3 regions of the Bacillus silvicola genome follow, and region 2 is predicted to be linked to each of the others. Evidence: riboswitches for the same ligand, from Rfam matches in the RefSeq annotation. Region 2 holds a riboswitch; each other region holds the start of a gene.
The links. A riboswitch is a leader RNA that binds a small molecule or an ion and turns the genes downstream of it on or off. The one in region 2 is predicted to bind S-adenosylmethionine.
Positions count from the first base shown of each region.

Region 1: it holds a riboswitch for S-adenosylmethionine, as region 2 does, so the genes downstream of both, ACP6L7_RS27345 (peptide ABC transporter substrate-binding protein) here and ACP6L7_RS28910 (bifunctional O-acetylhomoserine aminocarboxypropyltransferase/cysteine synthase) in region 2, are expected to answer to the same signal.
Region 3: it holds a riboswitch for S-adenosylmethionine, as region 2 does, so the genes downstream of both, ACP6L7_RS27390 (ABC transporter permease) here and ACP6L7_RS28910 (bifunctional O-acetylhomoserine aminocarboxypropyltransferase/cysteine synthase) in region 2, are expected to answer to the same signal.

Region 1 covers NZ_JBNGVC010000013.1:1,016,728-1,021,993, reverse strand. Annotated here, with positions in the region: gene ACP6L7_RS27350 (peptide ABC transporter substrate-binding protein) at 1-1,283, opposite strand, end outside; gene ACP6L7_RS27345 (peptide ABC transporter substrate-binding protein) at 1,668-3,308, opposite strand; SAM riboswitch class I at 3,443-3,547, opposite strand; gene ACP6L7_RS27340 (aldo/keto reductase) at 3,702-4,535, opposite strand; gene proC (pyrroline-5-carboxylate reductase) at 4,537-5,266, opposite strand, start outside.
Region 2 covers NZ_JBNGVC010000013.1:1,310,898-1,316,163, forward strand. Annotated here, with positions in the region: gene ACP6L7_RS28890 (FMN-dependent NADH-azoreductase) at 1-24, shown strand, start outside; gene ACP6L7_RS28895 (transcriptional regulator YeiL) at 82-753, opposite strand; gene ACP6L7_RS28900 (YjjG family noncanonical pyrimidine nucleotidase) at 861-1,556, shown strand; gene ACP6L7_RS28905 (chloride channel protein) at 1,750-2,982, opposite strand; SAM riboswitch class I at 3,302-3,406, shown strand; gene ACP6L7_RS28910 (bifunctional O-acetylhomoserine aminocarboxypropyltransferase/cysteine synthase) at 3,642-4,940, shown strand; gene metA (homoserine O-acetyltransferase MetA) at 4,924-5,266, shown strand, end outside.
Region 3 covers NZ_JBNGVC010000013.1:1,027,604-1,032,869, reverse strand. Annotated here, with positions in the region: gene ACP6L7_RS27405 (multidrug effflux MFS transporter) at 53-1,312, shown strand; gene ACP6L7_RS27400 (hypothetical protein) at 1,545-2,048, shown strand; gene ACP6L7_RS27395 (DUF3951 domain-containing protein) at 2,067-2,282, opposite strand; SAM riboswitch class I at 2,454-2,559, shown strand; gene ACP6L7_RS27390 (ABC transporter permease) at 2,696-3,613, shown strand; gene ACP6L7_RS27385 (ABC transporter permease) at 3,630-4,634, shown strand; gene ACP6L7_RS27380 (ABC transporter ATP-binding protein) at 4,591-5,266, shown strand, end outside.

The DNA of each region.
Region 1 (5,266 bases), 290 kb from region 2:
TGTTGTTTACGTGGTTGTGGTTTTAAATTCACTGTTAATCCATCTAGATTTTTTTCTAATTCACCTTTTAAATATTCACCAGTCTTTTTAGCTAAAGCATTATCACTTGTTAATAGTTCAATTGTTACTTTGTCAGTACCAAGTTCTTGCTTCGCCTTTTTCCAGTTTTCTTTCGCTGTTTTCACATCATCTTTGACTAGATTTCCATTCTCTTTACGGAAGTCATTACCGTCTGGACTTTTTGCGAATTTCGCAGGAACCATTCCTTCAGCTGGAATAGCACCGTTATTTAAAATTGTTTCTACGTACGCTTTTTTATTCATTGCTCCGTTAATAGCAAGGCGTGCATGTTGATTTTTTAATACTGCATTTTTCTGATTTAGTCGTAAGAATTGAATGCCGACTTCAGCGCGTTCCTTGAAGTTTGGATCGCCCTTATATTTATCAACAAACTCCGCAGTTAAAGCAACACGGTCAATTTGTCCTGAATCATATAAGTTAACTTCTGTAGACTTATCTTTAACGACATTGAAGTTGATTTCTTCTAATTTTACAGTTTTAGCATCCCAATAGTTAGGGTTCTTCTTCAATTGAAAGCTTTGTTCGTGTTTCCAGTTATCTAATGTGAAAGCACCATTGTAAATTAAATGATTTGTTTCTAAACCGTATTTGTCACCTTGAGATTTTAAATAGTCTTCATTAATTGGTAAGAATGTTGAAAATGTCGTTAAGCTTAAGAAGTAGGGAACAGGGCGATCTAGTTGTACTTCTAAAGTTTTGTCATCAAGAGCTTTGATGCCTAATTGATCAACTGGTAATTGTTTTTGGTTTATTTGTTTTGCATTCTGTACATCGAAGAATAAGAATGCATATTCAGCTGCTGTATCAGGGTTTACGGCACGTTGCCAAGCGAAGACAAAGTCCTTTGCTGTAACAGGAGTACCATTTGACCATTTTGAATCGCGCAGGTGGAATGTATATTTTGTTTTATCGGGACTAACGTCAACCGACTCAGCAACACCAGGAATCGGTTTATTATCTTCTCCCATTGCATATAAACCTTCAAAAACATTTCGCATTACGTTCATGGATTCCGTATCCGTTGCTTTTGCAACATCCATTGTTGGAATTTCTGAAGCGAATGATAAGTTAATTGCCTGTTTATCAGGTGCTTTATCGTTCGCTTTCGCTCCGCTTGCATTATCTTTATTTCCCCCACAAGCAGTTAGTAGTAGACTTGCCCCTAAAACAGATGCAACAACAGGTACAACTTTTTTCTTCATTGTTCTTTCCTCCCTAAATGTGTTGTTCGTAACGTCATAATGTCCATGTCTTGAAGTAGCTATAGAAGGAGATAAAACCTATTATAGATATTTGTTTATAGGTAATCAGGTGTTCTATATGTATATACATGCTGAACTGTAATCTATCGTTATATGTTTCAACGTAGTAGACATTATGTTTTGATGGTGAAATATTTCGTCTCTTTGATTATTTAGAATATTAACACTGAAAAGAACTATATGTCAATAATAAAAATAGAGTGTTAATTTCTTGAAATAATATATTAAAAAAGTAGATTCACTCATATTAAGGAATCTACTTTTAATATATTTTGCCAAAAAAACAATGGGAGTTGGTGGAAACACGATGATTAAAGTCGCATTTTATTTTTCAATTTTTGCCCATTTGAAGTTTAATTGACCTGCAAAGTCTACTTGTACAATTCCTTTTACATAAGAACGCTCTAGATAAGATTCTCCTTTTTGGTAAAGAGGAGCGATAACAGAGTCCTTAAATAAGATTTTTTCTGATGCTAGTAACGCTTCCCAGCGAGCTTTTTCATCACCAGCCAAGGTAGTTTTAACTTTTTCAATTGTGTCATCAAACTCTTTATTAGAGTAATGATCTAAGTTGTAAGGGTTATTCGTCGTAAATAGTTCAAGGAATGTAATTGGATCAGCAAAGTCAGGGCTCCAACCGTCAATTCCAATCTCGTAGTCACCTTTTAATAAGAGTGAAACTTGTTGTTTACGTGGTTGCGGTTTTATATTTACTGTTAAGCCATCTAAATTCTTTTCTAGTTGCCCTTTTAGGAACTCACCAGTTTTCTTCTCAAGGTCACCATCACTTGTTAATAATTCTAATGTTATCTTTTCAGAACCAAGTTCTTTTTTTGCTTTCTTCCATAATTCTTGTGCAGATGTTGTATCAACTTTTGTTAAATCGCCGTTTGCAGTACGGAAGTCTTTTCCATCAGGCCCTTTTGCAAAGTTTTTCGGCACGAGACTAAAGGTTGGTGTAGAGCCATCATTTAATAACGTATTTACAAAGGATTTTCGATCAATTGTTTGATCGATTGCTTGGCGTGCAGAAACGTTTTGAAGTACTTTGTTTTGTTGATTCATACGTAAAAACTGTACCCCTACATTCGGACGTTCTTTGAAGTTAGTATCCTTTTTATATTTATCAACGAAATCAGATGTTAGTTTTATACGGTCTAATTGTTTGGATTCGAATAAATTTACTTCTGTTGATTTCTCTTTCACAACGTTGAAATTGATTTCTTCGAGTTTGACATTATCTTTATCCCAATAGGTAGGGTTTTTCTTAAATTTAAAGCTTTGTTCATGCTTCCAATCGCTTAGTGTAAAAGCTCCGTTGTACAAGATTTTGTTATCTTCTAAAGCGTACTTATCACCTTGTGATTTAAAGAATTCCTCGTTAATTGGTAGAAATGTTGGGAACGCTGTTAAGCTAATAAAGTACGGAACAGGGCGTTCTAATTCTACCTCAAACGTATGGTCATCAATTGCTTTTACACCAAGTTGATCGGCTGGAAGTTCTTTGTTGTTAATTTTTGTTGCATTTTTAATATCAAAGAATAGAAATGCATATTCAGAGGCTGTTGCTGGATCGACAGCTCTTTGCCAAGCGAAGACAAAATCTTTCGCTGTAACAGGAGTGCCGTTTGACCATTTTGAATCTCGTAAATGGAATGTGTATTTCGTTTTATCGCCATTTACTTCATGAGATTTTGCAACGCCAGGGACAGGTTTGTTACCTTCACCAAGATTATACAAACCTTCAAATACGTTTCTCATTACTTGACCAGAATCAGTATCTGTAGCACGAGCTGTATCCATTGTTCGTATTTCAGTAGGTGAAGATAAGTTTAAAACCTGTTTACTAGGTGCCTCGTCTTTTGCATTTGCTCCGCTTGCTTCGTTTTTATAACTGCCGCAACCAGTTAATAAAATACTTACTCCTACAACTGATGCAATACCGGGTACAAACTTCTTTTTCATTTGATTTTCCTCCTAAATGGTTAATAAGATTGGATGATGATGAGGGAATGAAAAACAAAAAATCCCTCTTTTCATATTGAGAAAGAGGGATTTTTACGTACAAGTTATGCACCCGTATATAAACGAAGTCCCTCATTCTATCTTTCAAGCACAAAGCTTGCAGGAAGTGGCACAGTATTCAAAATGAACCTGTTGCCGAGGTTTCAAAGGGCCAGTCCCTCCACCTCTCTTGATACAATGAGTAAACGAATAAATTTTATTAATTTTTGTGTTTCTTTGATAATTCAAAATCTTACACCTTAGATAATGAAGTGTCAATCAAATGGAATATAGTTTAAATTTTCAGTTTTATTAAAAATAAAAAAACCACTGCATATGGCAGTGGTTTCCCTATTAGAAGTTAAAGTTATCCGGATCTGGACCAACGCGATGATCTTCATTTAGAGCTTGAATTGCTTTCATGTCATCAGCACTTAATTCAAAATCGAATATATTTGCATTTTCAATAATGCGATGTTCTTTAATAGATTTAGGGATTGTTACAACTTCGTTTTGTAGATCCCAGCGTAAAATAACTTGTGCAGTCGATTTATTATATTTTGTCGCAATGTCTTGTAATGTTGGGTTATCCAGTAGCTGTCCTTGCATTAATGGTGACCAAGCTTCAAGCTGGATATTATGTTCTTTACAGAAAGTGTGTAACTCTTCTTGTGCTAAACGTGGGTGGTATTCCACTTGATTGACCATTGGCTTAATTTCAGCAATTTCAAATACGTCTTGTAAGTGATGAATGTGGAAATTGCTCACACCAATAGCGCGAACACGGCCATCTTTATAAAGCTTTTCTAATGCTTTCCATGATTCAGTATATTTCCCTTTTACAGGCCAATGTACTAAATATAAATCTAAATAATCTAGACCTAATTTCTCTAATGTAGTTTCAAATGCTTGAAGTGTTGTTTCATATCCTTGATCGCTATTCCATACTTTTGATGTGATAAATAATTCTTCACGTGCAACACCTGATTCACGGATCGCTTGTCCAACGCCTTCTTCGTTTTGATAAATTGCTGCAGTATCGATACTACGGTAGCCATTTTTAATTGCTGCTTTTACAGATTCAATTACTTCTGAACCATCTTCTACTTTAAAAACACCTAAACCGAACCAAGGCATTTTTACGCCGTTATGTAATGTTGTATAGTCTTTTAAACTTGTTAAATTCATATTATTTCCCCCTAGCTTTTTTGTTTGTTGCTTCTACTGCTTTTTGAATTGCCTCTGAAAAATTATATTCATATAAAGCTTTGAGACCCTCAGCTGTGGAACCACCTGGTGTTGTTACTTGTTCGCGGAGGTTAGCTGGATCTTGCGTTTGTTCAAGCATAGAAGTAGAGCCGGAAATCATTTGAATGACAAGGTGTTTTGCGGTTGCTTCATCGACTCCATAACTTTTTGTTGCTTCAATTAAGCTTTCGGCAAAGTAATAAAGGAAAGCAGGTGCACTTCCAGTAACTGCGGTAAGCTGATGAACTTCCTCTTCAGTGCAAAGTTGCGAAGTACCAATGCCTCTTAAAAGCAGTTGCAGGGTTTCTTGATGCATCTCGTTTACTGATCGTCCCATTGTATATAAGGAGATAGACTTTCCGATTTCGGCAGCTGTATTTGGCATAATCCAAGCAACAGGTGTCCCCCCGGGAAGTCTTTCTTCTAAATAAGATGGGCCAATGCCAGCGGCTACCGTTACGACAAGTTGATTCGATAGTAACGGAGATAATTCTGCTAATAATTCTTCATGTGCAGAAGGTGGCATTGCTAAAACAATCGTATCAACAGATGTAACATGCTGCTTCCAATCTGTTGTAGTAGACACATTATATCGTGCTCGTAATTGTTCTAGCTTTTCTACGTTGCTTCGGTTAGAAACGATAATTTCTTCGATGTATTCTTTACTTGTT
Region 2 (5,266 bases):
GCTAAAGTAGCAAGCAAATTTTAATTGAAATTATAATCGCCACTCAAAAAACAGCATTAACTTTTATGTTAATGCTGTTTTTTATATTTTCAGCTCGTCAGCAAGTTTTTCTAATTGATTTCGATCTTGTATATAATATGTTCGGCTTTCTTTTTTTAAATAGTTTTGCTGGCAAAACTGGTTTAATACATATAAAAGATGGCGGTAACTGACGTTTAAGTATTCTGAGGCCTCAGTATGTTTTTCGGTATAGCAATTATTTTGTTCCGTTAATAAAATAAACGCAGCTAATCGGTTTTCAAACGGATAACTATAGTTTTTGGCGTAATTTTCTGTTCGGGTAATTGTTTTTTCTCCAATAAATTTGCATAGTTTCTGTAGAAAGGTAGCATCTTGCAATAAAAGATGCTGACAATCTTTAAGAGGGAGCGCTAAGCAAATACAATCTTCAATCACCTCAACCGCTTTCGTAACAGATTCTACGCCAATTAATCCTAATTCCCCAATGAATGAAGGTGCTTGAATAAAATTAATTAAAGAGACTTTCCCATTTTTATGGCTCATATATATTTTTGCTTTCCCGGAAATTAAGTAATAGAGATAAGGGAGATCGATTCCCTCCTTACATATCATCTCTTTCTTTTGAAAAGAATGTAGTTCTACAAATGGTAAGACATGAAAGGAAAAAAGAGTATGGAATTGATGAATTTGCATGTATTGATAAATTTCTTTCTCATTTTTACTGATTTTCATATTTTCACCCCTGTTTGTAGTATGAGATATCTCCTATTATTTTTACAAGGAAGAATGATACGATTTATGTAAATTTGTTTTTGTAGAAAAGGGAGTGTGAGGGGTTTATGAAAAAATATAAAACATTGCTATTTGATGTAGATGATACATTGTTAGATTTTCAGAAGGCGGAGAAAGTGGCGTTACGTATGCTCTTTGAAGAGAAAGGGATTCCTTTAACTAGCGAGGTTGAAGCGCAGTATAAAAAAGTTAATAAAAGCCTTTGGGATGCTTTTGAAGAAGGTGAAATAAACCGTGATGAAGTCGTAAATACACGATTTTCGATTTTGTTTAAAGAGTACGGGGAAGAAGTAGATGGGATATTATTCGAAAATAATTATCGTAGCTACTTAGAAGAAGGAAACCAACTCATGCAAGGTGCATTTGAATTTATAAATCAAATTCAAAGTGAGTATGATTTATATATAGTGACAAACGGTATTTCTAAGACGCAAGATAAACGTTTACGTAATGCAGGATTACATTCATTGTTTAAAGATATTTTTGTTTCTGAAGATACGGGATTCCAAAAGCCGCTGAAAGAGTATTTTGATTATGTTTTTGAAAGGATTCCTAACTTTGCTTTTGAAGAAGGGCTCATTATTGGGGATTCGTTAAGTGCCGATATTAAAGGTGGATATGTAGCGGGAATTGATACTTGTTGGTTTAATCCAGAAAAGAAACCAAATAATAGCGAGATTGTGCCAACATATGAAGTGCATAGTTTTGAAGAGTTATACGCGCTATTAAAGCAGCGTGTGTAATAAAGTGAAACTTTAATCAGTGGGGGTTTTGTCCATCCCCCACTGATTATTAGCCTTCACCAATCGGGCTTTTACGGGCAGTTATCTCCCACCTAACTCCCTCGCACTCGCCGGATTTTGAGGTGGGAGTCTTACTGCCCACAAATAGCGGGATAAAAATAGGCAGTGGAACTTTTGTCCCTACTGCCTATTTTTATTCGTTTGTAGCTTCGTTGTTTTTAGGAAGTGGAAATGCATTACCAATCGCTGCCGCTCCAAGCATTGGTAATAGTAAATTGAGCGGGAAAAACATAAGTAATAACAAGGTTATAGCTATTGGCTTTCGTAACGCATAGCTTGAGATTGCTGTTGTTACGATGGCCACAGATGCGATTGGATCTATAGGAAGAATGGAAGCCATCGCGAATCCGATACTTGATCCAGCAAATATAATTGGGAAGATATGTCCACCGCGCCAACCTGTATTTAAACAAACGGCAGTAATACATAATTTTAAAACTCCTGAAAGAAGTAATACCCAAAAAGATAAATTGCTCCATTCAACAACTAAATCTTTCAATTGATGTTCTCCAGAAAATAATGTGTATGGGAGGAAAGTCCCCGCAATTCCTAATAAAACCCCACCTATAATTCCAAGTGTTAGTTTGTATTCGCGGAAAGGATGGATAATTTTCTCTAATGTAAATTCTACTTTGAAATAAAGGAAACCAACGATAGCACCGATACAAGCAAGAGGGAGAAAGGCGATCCATTCATTGATTGAAAGAGATCCTTCCCCAAAATCAACAATAAAAGATCCACGATTATCAAGTTTACTAAGCAATAAATAAACGGAAAAACCAGCAAAAGTAGTAGTTAAATATACAATTGCTTTTTTTCTTTTAGAAAACCCATTAATTTGTTCACCCTCATTTTCATTCGGAGCTAAATAACCGAATAATGGTGCATTAAAAATTACACTTAAAGTAGCACCAATTCCAACTTCTGTTAGTTCGTTCATTCCCTTTAAAGCGAAGTTAAAGCGATCCCCTACCCATGTACAAAGTCCACCGATAATTCCAACAAGTGCGGCCTCTGGACCTAGACTAGCTCCAAATATTAAAACGATAAGCGCAGTTAAAGTAGCTTTATGTACAAAACGGTATTCAATTCTACCTGTTTTTTTATATTCACCCATTACTTCTGGCATAAGACGTGGATATGTACCGAAGTATTTTTGTGTTAAACCAACGAGGATACCGCCGATGATTGTTACACAAAGAGTGTAATAAGGGGGAGAGGAGAAAACGTTAGGTAAATATCCCCAAATAAAGTGGATTCCGATATTTAGCGTAACTAAAAATAACCAAACTGTAGCCCCTACTATAGAGCCTAAAAGAATGCCATATAGGACGAGTATATAGTGCATGTCTTTTTTATTTGTCATGTTATACCTCCGTTATGTAAGTTTTAATGTAGAAAGGATTAAATATGCTAGTGTGAAATGAATTGAATATATATAGTATCTTTTTGAGAGGTTGGCTTATTCAATATATTGAAGTCTCATGAGAATCTTGAACCTATACGCTTAAACTACTTATTTAATTCTATATATTGATCGAGGTTTTTAAAAGGTCTTTTTTAAATGAATATGGAATATATTTCTTTTGTTGTTTATATTAAAGTTCTTGCGTTTAATTTAGAACATTCAGAAAAACCGATTGACATCAGGAAATTATTGCTATAAAATCAACGGTAATTGCATAGTCTTATCAAGAAAAGGTGGAGGGACAGGCCCGACGAAACCTTGGCAACAGCCGTATAGCGGAATTGTGCCAAATCCTGCAGGTAATAATCCTGAGAGATAAGAAAGAGCCTTTAGAGCGTGTTTTCAAACTGCTCCTTTCTTGTTTTCAGGAAAGGGGCAGTTTTTTATTTTGCATAAAGTGAAACTTTAATCAGTGGGGGTTTTGTCCCTCCCTCACTGATTATTAGCCTTCACCAATCGGGCAGTTATCTCCTACCTAACTTCCTCGCATTCGCTGAATTTTGAGGCGGGAGTCTTACTGTCCGCAAGTAGCGGGATAAAAGAAAGGAGAATGAGAGATGGGAGAATCATGGGGAAAAGGAACAATTTGTGTGCAAGGTGGCTATACGCCAAAGAATGGTGAACCGCGTGTTTTGCCACTTTATCAAAGTACAACGTATAAATACGATACTTCAGATGATTTAGCGGCACTATTTAATTTAGAGGCAGAAGGCTATATCTATACGCGTATTGGAAATCCTACTTTAGCTGCATTTGAGCAAAAGTTATCAGATTTAGAAGGCGGTGTAGGGGCTGTTGCGACAGCTTCTGGGCAGGCGGCCATTATGCTAGCAGTTTTAAATATTTGTAGTAGTGGAGACCATCTTCTTTGTTCTTCAACAGTTTATGGGGGAACATTTAATTTATTTGGAGTAAGTTTACGTAAGCTTGGCATTGATGTTACGTTCTTTAATCCAAATTTAACAGCAGATGAAATTGCGGCACTTGCTAATGATAAGACAAAACTCGTTTATGCAGAATCGCTAGGAAATCCAGCAATGAACGTTTTGAATTTCAAAGAACTTTCAGCGGCAGCAAAAGAATTAGAAATACCTTTTATCGTTGATAATACATTAGCGACGCCTTATTTATGCCAGGCGTTTGAACATGGGGCAAACATTATCGTTCATTCAACGACGAAATATATCGATGGTCATGCAAGCTCTTTAGGCGGCATTGTTATTGACGGAGGAAACTTTGATTGGACAAATGGAAAATATCCTGAGCTTGTTGAACCAGATCCGAGTTATCACGGTGTAAGCTATGTTCAAAATTTTGGAGCAGCAGCCTATATTGTGAAAGCACGCGTTCAGTTATTAAGAGACTATGGAAACTGTATGAGCCCATTCAATGCATATATTAGCAATATTGGCCTGGAAACATTGCATTTACGAATGGAGCGCCATAGCGAAAATGCTCTCGCTGTTGCTAAGTGGCTTGCTAATCATGATCGTATTGAGTGGGTGAATTATCCAGGATTAGATAGTAATGAAAATTACTCATTAGCACAAAAGTATTTGAAAAAGGGTGCTAGTGGAGTTTTAACATTCGGTATTAAAGGCGGATTAGAAGCAGCAAAAGAATTTATCGCAAATGTAAAACTGGCAACGCTCGTAACGCATGTAGCTGATGCAAGAACTTGCGTCATACACCCTGCTAGTACGACGCACAGACAATTAAGTGCAGAAAATCAGCGTTTAGCTGGTGTTACATCTGATTTAATTCGTTTATCGGTTGGTATAGAAGATGTTTCTGATATTATTGCAGATTTAGAAGCAGCGCTAGTCGGAGGCAAACAACATGCCGATCATAATTGATAAAGATTTACCAGCTCGCAAAGTATTACAGAAGGAAAATATTTTTGTAATGACGAAGGAGCGAGCAGAAAAGCAAGATATACGTGCTTTGAAAATTGCTATATTAAATTTAATGCCTACAAAGCAAGAAACAGAGGCGCAATTACTGCGTCTAATTGGAAATACACCACTGCAATTAGATGTTCATTTACTTCATATGGAATCACATCTGTCTCGTAATGTAGCGCAGGAACATTTAACGAGCTTCTATAAGACATTCCGTGATATTGAGGATGAAAAATTTGATGGACTCATTATTACAGGAGCCCCAGTTGAAACTCTTTCTT
Region 3 (5,266 bases), 280 kb from region 2:
ATTTATGTTGTAACTATAATTGTTACGATTCGATATTTATATGAAAGGGTGAATAGAAAAAGTGAATGGAGTTAATCACGAAGTATATAAACCTGTAAAGACAAACAGGTTATGGATGATTCTTGTATTAGGGACACTTACGGCAATTGGGCCATTATCGATTGATATGTATTTGCCTTCTTTACCAAAATTAACGGATGATTTACAAACTGGAGCATCCCTCGCACAGCTTACATTGACAGCTTGTTTACTTGGGCTTTCAGTGGGACAATTATTTGTTGGTTCAATTAGTGATATTTACGGAAGACGCAAACCTCTTATTATCGCTCTTATTATTTATGTTGCTTCTTCTTTACTTTGTGCTGTTGCACCATCGATTTGGAGTTTAGTGCTTTTACGTTTCTTACAAGGTGCTTCAGGATCTGCTGGTATCGTTATATCACGTGCAATGGTACGTGATATGTATTCTGGTTCTGAAATGACAAAGTTTTTCTCACTGCTTATGTTAGTAAACGGAGCAGCGCCTATTTTGGCACCGATTATCGGGGGACAATTATTACAGTTCACATCATGGCGCGGCGTTTTTATCGTTCTTGGAGCAATTAGTGTATTCATGCTAATATCAGCTACTTTCGTATTACGTGAAACATTGCCCCCTGAAGAAAGAGAGACGGGTGGATTATCAGGAACGCTTGCAACATACGGAAAGCTTCTGAAAGATCGTTTATTTATGGGGTATGCATTGTCGCAAGGATTAGTAACAGCTGCAATGTTTGCTTATATTTCTGGTTCACCGTTCGTGTTGCAAAATATATACGGGGCATCACCACAACAGTTTAGTTTGTTCTTTGCAATTAACGGTATCGGTATTATTATTGCTAGCCAAGTTACTGGCCGATTAGCGGGGAAAGTTAATGAGAAGACTTTATTTGTTTCCGGTATTATTATTGCGGCTGTTGGCGGCCTATCGTTACTACTTACAATTGTATTAGGAATAGGGTTAATCGGTGTTTTATGCTCGCTATTCCTTGTTGTATCAAGTGTTGGGGTTGTATCAACAACTGGCTTCTCATTAGCGATGAGAAATCAAAAACAGGCTGCAGGAACAGCATCAGCTTTACTAGGATTATTACAGTTCATCTCAGGAGCACTTGTAGCGCCGCTAGTAGGTATTGGTGGAAGCAATACCGCACTTCCTATGGGTGTTGTTATAGCTCTTTGTGAAATTGGTGCTGTGTTATGTTATTTATTCATGGCAAAAAGAAGTGAAAAGCAGTTTGAACTGCAACAAAAACAAAATTTAGAGGCTTAACAAAAAAGAGCTGATTCAAACATTTCTTTGAATCAGCTCTTTTTTTCATTTCTTTGAAATAACCCATGCAAAAGTTACTTGCATAAAGTGACGATACTGTGACAAAAATGTGGGTATATATATTAAGGAATCATCTTAAGTACAAAATTTAGGATGTTCTCGGTATAATAAAACAAGTGGAGATAAAAGAAACTATAATTAGAAGTAGCTGTAGATAAAAGGAGAATTAAAGATGAAGAAGGTTTTGGGTATTGCTGTAATGGGAGGTATGCTCCTTCTAGCAGGATGTAATGGGAATAAAGAAGCGAAAGAACCGAAAGAAAAGGTGGAGCAATCTACTGAACAGACAGAAGATATGAAAGTGTATCAAGAGGTACATGAAAAGTATGATGCAAAAATGAACAAAGAAATTAATAAAGCGTTACAGTTATTTGAAGTGGCAAAAGAAAAGGGCGGTAAGGAAATAACTAATGCTAAATATAAGGAAGACGTGAAACAGGTAACAACGGGCATGTTAGAAGATATTGATCATATGCGTAAAGAAATTCGTGTTCCGAAGTCGAAAGAACAGGAACATGAATTATATGTTGGTTTCTTAAATGAATCAGAACAATCAATGAAAAAATTGCAGAAGTTAGCAGAAGAAGAAGACTCCTCGTTGATTCGTGATATAGAAATTAATTTTGCAACAGCATCGACATACTATAAACGTTTTCAAACAGAGGCCCAAAAATAACCTTGCGCATGCGCAAGGTTATTTTTTCTTCTTACCATCTCCATCTTCATCCTCGGATACTAATACTTTCTGTTCTTCGTGAAATTCTGAAATTGTTTGTCCAGTAATATTATCGAATGGAGTATAAAAAGAAGTGATACGTTTTTTCTTAATGAAGAGTTTGTAGAAGCCGATGATGACGAGTATGACGATTGTTAATGGCAATCCTATGCTGGCTAGAAGTAAGGGATCCATCGTATAACTCCTTTAAAGTAATTAATTTTATTATAAGTTAAAATAGTGATTTTAAGAAATAACGCCATTAAAAACTGATTTTTCTAAATATATCCAATTTGATTGACTTTTCTTTTTTTCAGAATTATAATTCGAAATATACAATTTGAACCAAATAATAATATAGCAATTTACTTATCCAGAGAGGTAGAGGGACTGGCCCTATGACACCTCAGCAGCGGGTTCTGTAAGATGAACACCGTGCTAATTCCAGCAAGCAAGTCTTGAAAGATAAGTGATGGGCCTTTGTTTATTAAGCCTTGATCTTATTTTTTAAGATCAAGGCTTTTTGTATTTTAAGAAGAGAAAAGGGAGTAATGGGAAAGATACGTCAATAAAACAAAGTAAATTTATGAGTTTAGGGGGTTATCAGAGTGTATGTTGTTAAAAAACTATCAGTTATGGTTTTCACATTATGGGTTATTACGACAGTGACATTTTTAATTATGCATATTATTCCGGGAGATCCATTTTCATCAGATGCGAAAATCTTTCCTGAAGAAGTGATACAAAATATGAGGGCGAAGTATCATCTTGATGAACCGTTATGGAATCAATATGTTGCTTATTTAGACGGTGTAGTTCATTTTGACTTTGGTGAATCCGTTCAATCGACGGGGCAAGGCGTATCAGAGATTATAACGACAGGATTTGGTCCATCAGCAATTATTGGTCTACAAGCACTTGTTATTTCATTGTTAGTCGGGATTGCCGCAGGCACATTTGCCGCGCTATATCATGGGAAAGTGATTGATTATAGTGTGAGCTTGCTTGCGATTCTCGGTATTTCTATTCCTAGTTTTATTTTAGCGCCACTATTTATACAAGTATTCGCCATCCAATTTGAATTACTACCAGTGGCGTCCTGGGGAACCTTCGAGCATACTGTATTACCTTCCTTCGCATTAGCGCTCGGGCCAATCGCGGTTATTACAAGATTTGTTCGCTCTAATATGATTGAAGTGTTGCAGAGTGATTATATTAAGCTAGCGAGAGCGAAAGGTATACCAATTAAGAAAATCATTATAAGACATGCTCTTAGAAATGCAATTGTTCCGGTACTTACATTTGTTGGCCCATTAATGGCTGGACTTTTAACAGGAACTTTCGTGATTGAAAAAATCTTTTCAATTCCTGGTCTAGGAAAATATTTTGTAGATAGTATTTTTAACCGAGATTATCCGGTAATTATGGGAACAACCATCTTCTATAGTGCGCTATTAATTATGTGTATCTTTATTACAGATATCATTCATCGTATTGTTGATCCACGTATTCGTTCTATTACGTAAGGAGGGGAATATTTAAATGGGGGCTTATGAAATTAATGACCAGTTATTAACGAATGAAGAGAAAAAAGAATTAACGATAAATAAAGATCAGCAAACAATTAGCCGAAAAAAGGAAGTGTTTCGCAAGTTTATATCAAATCCTATAGCAGTTTTAGGGGCTGTGACGTTATTACTAATTATTATTTTCTCGCTTATTGGCGAAAGTTTAACGTCATTTACTGCAAGTGAACAAGTAAAAGAAGCAACTAATTTACCGCCTAGTAGCGAGCATTGGTTCGGAACGGACGATTTAGGGAGAGATATTTGGGCGCGTACTTGGGCTGGTGGGAAAATTTCACTAACAGTTGGATTGGTAGCAGCAGCTCTTGATATAGGGCTCGGTGTACTTATCGGAGGGTTTAGTGGATATGTGAGAGGGCGTAATCGTCTTGGAACGTTAATTGATGAGTGGATTATAAGAGGAATTGAAGTGTTATACGGTATCCCATACTTATTAATTGTTATTTTACTATTAATCGTTATGAAACCAGGACTTTTTACAATTATAATTGCCCTTGCGTTAACGGGATGGATTGGCATGGCACGTCTCATTAGAGCGCAAGTCTTGTCTTTAAAACAAAGAGAATTTGTTATCGCAGCAGAGCGATTAGGTACACCTCATATGAAAATTATATATGGGCATTTAATTCCAAACTTAACAGGGATTATTATCGTAAATTTATCATTTACCATTCCAGCAGCTATTTTCTCAGAATCATTTTTAAGCTTTATCGGACTTGGAGTACAATCACCAGCGGCAAGCTGGGGCACGATGACCAACGATGCACTTGGGACGTTACTAAGCGGAGAATGGTGGCAACTATTCTTCCCGGCAATCATGATTGCACTCATCATGTTCGCATTTAATGCAATTGGTGATGGTTTACAAGATGCGATTGATCCGAAAATCGTAAAACGTAATCGAAAGGAGAAAAAACATGGCGCAAATCTTATCTTTAGAAAACGTAACGTTGGCCGTTGAAAAAGAGAATAGTAGGCAAGCAATTGTGAAGCATGTTTCCTTTTCTATTAACGAAGGTGAAATAGTTGCACTTGTAGGAGAAAGTGGCTCAGGAAAAAGTGTTACAGCACAATCAATTATCGGGTTAAATCAAGAATCAATTCATATTGATGATGGAAATGTATCTTTCCAATCAAAGGAATTAACTAATTTACAGGAATCAGAATGGAATCAAATTCGCGGGAAAGATATTTCTTTTATCTTTCAAGATCCGCTTTCATCTTTAAATCCGACGATGAAGGTCGGAAGGCAAATTACAGAAGTAATTTTGCAGCATGAAAAGAAATCGAAGAAAGAAGCAAAAGAAATTGCAATTAACTTACTAAATGATTTAGGCATACATGAAGCAGAGAAACGCTTTGAACAATACCCGTATCAATTAAGTGGTGGTATGAGGCAACGTATTTGTTTGGCCATTGCGTTTGCTTGCCATCCGAAACTTGTAATTGCAGATGAACCTACAACAGCGTTAGATGTAACGATTCAGAAACAAATTATGGGGCTATTAAAAGAGCGAAAAGAAAAACAAAATACGAGCATTTTACTCATTACACATGACTTAGCACTTGTACGTGAAGTAGCTGATCGAGTAG